2 regions of the Neisseria weaveri genome follow, and region 1 is predicted to be linked to the other one. Evidence: riboswitches for the same ligand, from Rfam matches in the RefSeq annotation. Region 1 holds a riboswitch; the other holds the start of a gene.

Region 1 (3,137 bases):
TTTCGACAAGGTGCGCGCATGGTAAATCGGGCTCGGACGGCCGACATAGGTTGCCTGCAGGCGTTTCATTTCTGCGATAAATTCGCTGTCGCCGACAATACTACGGAAGCCGGCTTCAATTTCTGCCAATGCGGCAACCAGATCGGGATGATCGATTTTGCCGCCGTGTTTGCCGAAGAAACCTTCGGTATCGGGCTGTACTAAGGGATTTAATTGTTCTTTTGCCATGCTTTTTCCTTCATGTTTTCTCTGAGGCCGTCTGAAATTTCAGACGGCCTTTGTTCTTATTGGTTTAATGCTGTTTCGTTATTTATCAGGCCGGTTCGGCGGTGTCGGGCTTGCGTCCCAACAGACAGACTACCGAACTGGTGCCGACATGGCGGCAGCCTTCGGCCAAATCTTTGATTTCATATTCGGCAACCAGCCATTCCAAACCTTCCAAAGCCTGCTGCATTTCTTCCAGCGTCCCCATCATATCGGGGTCACCGGGCCCGCCGGTGCCGTAGGCAATCTGCTCCGGATGGTAAAACACGCCAGCAAAAAGACCGCCGGGCTTCAACGCGCCGATAACGCGTTGAAACACTTTCGTGCGCTCCGGCTCGGCAAAGTGGCAGAATACCGAAGTAATCACGTCATAAAATTCAGACGGCATCTCCATCTCGGCAATGTTTTCGATACGCGTTGTAAACGGTACGCCTTTTTCTTCCGCCAATTTCTGCGCTTTTTCCAAGCCGACGGCAGACATATCCACGCCTTCGGTCTCCAATCCGAGCTGCGCCAGAAAAATGCCGTTACGCCCTTCTCCCGTCGCCAAATCCAGTGCTTTGCCGCTGTCCGGAAAATGGTGGCGCATACGCGCAATAAATTCGTTCGGCTCGGTGCCGAACACATAATCGTCCGTCAAATAACGCTCGTCCCAATTTGACATAGTGTGTGTCTCCTAATTGTTCAGGCCGTCTGAAAATTTCAGCATAGTTCAGGCCGTTTTTCTGTTTTGTCCGTCCAGCAGCACTTCTGCAAATTCCGTCAGCTGCCGTGCCATTTTAACACTGTCAGCAAAGCCTAAAACCGATAAAATCGAGTTCAGCATGCTTCCGTCGTTATCCTGCATCAATACAACATCGGCAAACGCGGTTTCTTGCGGGAAAGCAGACGGACAAAACCAACCACCGTCCGCGCAATAAACCCCGACATCATAACAGCGGCTTGCTTTTTCCAACACCAAAGCCACTTCCGAATCCGACAACGCGCGCACGCGCACGGTATATGCATACAACTTCATTTCTTTCCTCTTTAGCAAACATTTCGGGCTGCAATTGGGATAAATCACCCGTAATAAACTTAGGCCGTCTGAATATTTCAGACTTCTGCCGCGCACAAAAAAACCCGCTTGATTTGCGGGATACCTGTCATTGCCCGAAGGCCGCATCTGCTTATGCAAACCACCTTACCGGCAGGCAGGTTGGCGTGGTTTCCCAACTCTTGATGAATGGCGCTTATCTTATGCCTGCGCCCGACCTTTTGTCAAATGGCAGACTGTAAAAAAACACCCTGCAATCCGCTCGATTACAAGATGTTTTTTCAGACGGCCTGTGCCAGTGTTATGCCGATTATTTCCACACCAGCAAAGCATGATTGCGCTTGCCGCGGCGGATAATCGTGTATTTGCCGAAACGTTTGTACTCGTCGGTAATCAGGTAGGCATCATCGGGCTTTTCGGCGGCATGTTCGGGGTTGTTGAACACGGCTGTTTCACCGTTGAGCAAAACCGCTTTGTTTTTCACAAACTCGCGCGCTTCTTTGTTTGACTTGGCCAAACCCGCAGTAATCAAGGCTTCCACCACATTCAGACGGCCTGATACCTCAAACGCCGGCAAGCCGTCTAGAGCAAGCTGCGCGTAGTCGCTTTCAGTCAGGCTGCTTTCGTCGCCGGAAAACAGACTGGCGGAAATGCGTTGCGCCGCTTCCAAAGCCTCTTCGCCGTGAATCAGGCGGGTCATTTCTTCCGCCAGAATACGCTGCGCTTCCGGCTTCACGCCGCTAGTTTTGTCTTTTGCTTCGATGGCATCAATTTCTTCAACCGACAAGAACGTGAAGTATTTCAGGAATTTATACACATCCGCATCGGCTACTTTCAGCCAGAATTGGTAAAACTGGTAGGGCGAAGTTTTTTGCGCATCCAACCATACCGCGCCGCCTTCGGTTTTGCCAAATTTCGTGCCGTCCGATTTCGTTACAAGCGGCAAAGTCAGGCCGTAAGCGGTGGCTTTGTTTAAACGACGGCACAAGTCGATACCGCCGGTGATGTTACCCCATTGGTCGGACCCGCCGATTTGCAACACCGTGCCGTGGCGTTTGTTCAACTCGGCAAAGTCATAACCTTGCAGCAGCGCGTAAGCAAATTCGGTAAACGAAATGCCCACGTCGTCGCGCTCGATGCGCTGCTTCACCGATTCTTTGTTCAACATCGCATTCACAGAAAAATGCTTGCCGATGTCGCGCAGGAAATCCAAGCAGTTCATGCCGCCGAACCAATCATAGTTGTTCGCCATAATCGCGGCATTGTCGCCCTCAAAACTCAAAAAAGGCTTGAGCTGGTTGCGGATTTTCTCCACCCAGCCCGCCACGGTTTCCGCCGTATTCAAACTGCGCTCAACCGCCTTAAAGCTCGGATCGCCGATCATGCCCGTTGCACCGCCCACCAAAGCCACCGGCGTATGCCCGGCCAATTGGAAACGGCGCAAAGCCAGCACCGGCAGCAAATGGCCGATATGCAGGCTGTCGGCGGTCGGGTCGAAACCGCAATACAAAGCGATTTTTTGTTCGTTTAATAAAGCGTCTAAGGCTTCGGCATCAGTAGTTTGCGCGATTAAGCCGCGGGATTGGAGGTCTTGGATAAATGAGGTCATCAGTATTTCATCTCTAGTTTTAAAATAGCTCAAACTCTATTTTGTTCAACATATTTATTTCAACAATTAAGCTTATTACGATAAATATTCCAAGCTTAATTTGGAAAAATCTTCGGAATCTAGGTAATAGGGAAAACACAGTTCAACATTCAATATGCAGTCGGGAAATTTTTTTTGCACTTCGGCCAACGTATCCCGCCAACCATAACTGCTGGTAAACTGTTCTGG
Region 2 (3,137 bases), 820 kb from region 1:
GGTTGTGTACGAAAATGGTTGAAGACGGCAGCGTCGGACGTTGCGGCCATACATTGGCGGCAATATCTTGGTCGTGTTGCAGCAGAATATGGCGGTCGGTAAATGCGGAAAGTAATTGCTGTTTGGCATTGAGCGACAGCATATCGGGCGCAATGCCGACAACGGCTTGTTCCGGCAGGTGTTGCGACAGCCATTCGGTGTAATTAGGTACGGCGCCGAGTTTCTGCAGGGTAATGCCGCTGCCGGACAATTGTTGTGCGGCTTGTTCCCAGTAACGGCTGTCCGCCCACAAACCGGCTTGCTTGGCGGTTACGACTAATGTACCTGCCGAACCGGTAAAGCCTGAAAAATAGACCCGGCTTTGCCAATGTTCCGGCAGATACTCGGAAAGATGGGGATCGGCAGTGGGAATGATCCATGCGTCGATACGGTGTTGCTGCATGGTTTCGCGCAAGGTTCGGATGCGTTCTACAACGGTACTCATGATGATGTCCTTGTAAGTTAGAGGCCGTCTGAAAAATTTCAGACGGCCTCACAATCGTTAATGGGTTTATAAACCGGCAGCGGCTTTCAATGCAGCGGCTTTGTCGGTACGCTCCCAAGTGAATTCAGGCTCTTCACGGCCGAAGTGGCCGTAAGCGGCGGACTTGCTGTAAATCGGGCGCAGCAGGTCGAGCATTTGTACGATGCCTTTCGGACGCAGGTCGAAATGTTCGCGCACGATTTGGATTAATTTGTCTTCATCGATTTTACCGGTGCCAAACGTATCAATGGAAATCGAAGTCGGTTCGGCAATACCGATAGCATAGGAAACTTGTACTTGGCATTGTGTCGCCAAACCTGCGGCAACGATATTTTTGGCAACATAACGGCAGGCATAAGCGGCGGAACGGTCGACTTTGGAAGGATCTTTGCCGGAGAAGGCGCCGCCGCCGTGCGGAGCGGCTCCGCCGTATGTATCGACAATGATTTTACGGCCGGTTAAGCCGCAGTCGCCTTGCGGGCCGCCGATGACGAAACGGCCTGTCGGGTTGATCAGGTATTTGGTGTCTTCGGTCAGCATGTCGGCAGGCAAAACCGGTTTGATGATTTGTTCGATGACTGCTTCACGCAATTCATCGTAGCCGATTTCAGGGTCGTGCTGTGTGGATAAGACAACGGTGTCGATGCGTTTTACTTTGCCGGTGTCGGCATCGTAAACGGCAGTAATTTGCGCTTTTGCGTCAGGGCGCAGCCAAGGCAGACGGCCGTCGCGGCGCAATTCGCTTTGGCGCTGCATCAGACGGTGGCTGTAATAAATGGCAAACGGCATCAGGGTCGGGGTTTCGTCGCAGGCATAGCCGAACATCAGGCCTTGGTCGCCCGCGCCTTGATCCAAATCCAAGCCTTCGCCTTCGTTTACGCCTTGGGCGATGTCGGGAGATTGCTGGTCGTAGCACATCATCACGGCGCAACCGTTGGCATCAAAACCCAATTCTGAAGAGTTGTAGCCGATGCGTTTGATGGTATCGCGCGCGATTTTGATATAGTCTACTTGCGCCGTTGTGGTAACTTCGCCGGCCAAGACGCACAAACCTGTGTTAACCAGAGTTTCGGCAGCCACGCGCGCAGTCGGGTCTTGTGCCAAAATGGCATCGAGAATGGCGTCGGAGATTTGGTCGGCCACTTTGTCGGGATGGCCTTCGGAAACGGATTCGGAGGTAAACAGATATTCGCTCATTTTTAACTTTTCCTGAGTGGCAGGCGTTTGAAGCGGCCTGCGTGGCTGGTAAAACAAAACACCGGCAGTAAGTTGTGCCGATTGGTGAGTAATAACATTCGGAGGCCGTCTGAAAAAACAGCAGGATCCGTTGCACTTTATTCGGGTTTTCGTTGTTTCGGCTCGTGCAGACGAAAAAAATCCCACATCAAGATGCGGGTTGTTCGTATTGCCCCTGCGGGCCACATCGACTGATCAGTCGTCCACCTTACCTTTTCATGTAAAAAGCAGGTTGGCATGGATTGATTCCCAACTCTTAATGCAGGCAGAATGGTAACAAGGTTTAGGGCTGTCGGCAAGGGGGTAAAGGCTTTTTACTACGTTCGTTTCATAGTGAAACCGCGCGGGATTTTGGGGTAAGGCGGTTTTCCATTACAATGTTTTCGAATTATTTTTTCATTGGCCGTATATGCAGATATTGTTTTCTTTCTTATTCCGCTGTCTGGCAGCCATGCCGTTGAGTTGGCTGCACAGGTTGGGCGGTATTTTGGGGAGCGCCGGTTTTAGGTTGCTGCCCAAAGAGCGCGAACGCATCCGCCGTCATTTGGATATCGGCGGTTTCCCATCCGACGACGATATGGTCAAGGCAATATTGCGGGAAACGGCCAAAGGCGGTTTGGAGCTGCCGGTCGCTTTTTTCAGACGGCCTGAACAGATTGAGACCTTATTTAAAACGGTTTACGGTTGGGAATATGTGCAGGACGCATTGGATAAAGGCGAGGGTTTGCTGTTGATTACACCGCATATCGGCAGCTATGACTTGGCAGGCCGTTATATCAGCCAGAAACTGCCTTTCCCTTTGACCGCAATGTACAAGCCACCAAAAATCAAAGCCTTGGATGAAATTATGCAGGCAGGGCGGGTACGAGGAAAAGGCAAGACCGCACCGACCAATATTCAGGGTGTCAAACAGTTGATCAAGGCTTTAAGAAACGGAGAGGCAACCATTATTCTGCCTGATCATGTGCCTTCTCCGGAGGAGGGGGGAGACGGTGTTTGGGTAGAATTTTTCGGCAAACCCGCTTATACCATGACTTTGGCCGGTAAGCTGGCGCAAGTGAAGAATGTGAAACCTTTGTTTTTTTGCGGAGAAAGACTGCCGTCCGGTAAAGGCTTTGTCCTGCATATCGAGCCGCTTAAAGGAACACTGACGGGGGATAAAGCTCAAGATGCACTTATCATGAACCAAAATGTTGAATACTGGATCCGTAAGTTTCCCAAGCAGTATCTGTTTGCTTACAACCGTTATAAACATCCTGCCGGTGCACCGTCGCCGTAAGGTTGCGATTAACAATAAACCAAGGCCGTCTGAATTTTCAGACGGCCTTGGTTTATTGTTAATCTGAATTGATAAATTTTAAAATTCGTTAAGAAGATA

What was found. A riboswitch is a leader RNA that binds a small molecule or an ion and turns the genes downstream of it on or off. The one in region 1 is predicted to bind S-adenosylmethionine.
Region 2: it holds a riboswitch for S-adenosylmethionine, as region 1 does, so the genes downstream of both, metK (methionine adenosyltransferase) here and EL309_RS07975 (hypothetical protein) in region 1, are expected to answer to the same signal.

What each region holds. Positions count from the first base shown of each region.
Region 1 is NZ_LR134533.1:1,649,252-1,652,388, reverse strand. It holds gene trpB (tryptophan synthase subunit beta) at 1-228, opposite strand, end outside; gene EL309_RS07980 (class I SAM-dependent methyltransferase) at 314-928, opposite strand; gene EL309_RS07975 (hypothetical protein) at 977-1,282, opposite strand; SAM-I-IV-variant riboswitch at 1,399-1,494, opposite strand; gene tyrS (tyrosine--tRNA ligase) at 1,611-2,909, opposite strand; gene EL309_RS07965 (hypothetical protein) at 2,985-3,137, opposite strand, start outside.
Region 2 is NZ_LR134533.1:827,659-830,795, reverse strand. It holds gene EL309_RS04095 (aminopeptidase P family protein) at 1-484, opposite strand, end outside; gene metK (methionine adenosyltransferase) at 551-1,720, opposite strand; SAM-I-IV-variant riboswitch at 1,914-2,027, opposite strand; gene EL309_RS04085 (lysophospholipid acyltransferase family protein) at 2,169-3,038, shown strand.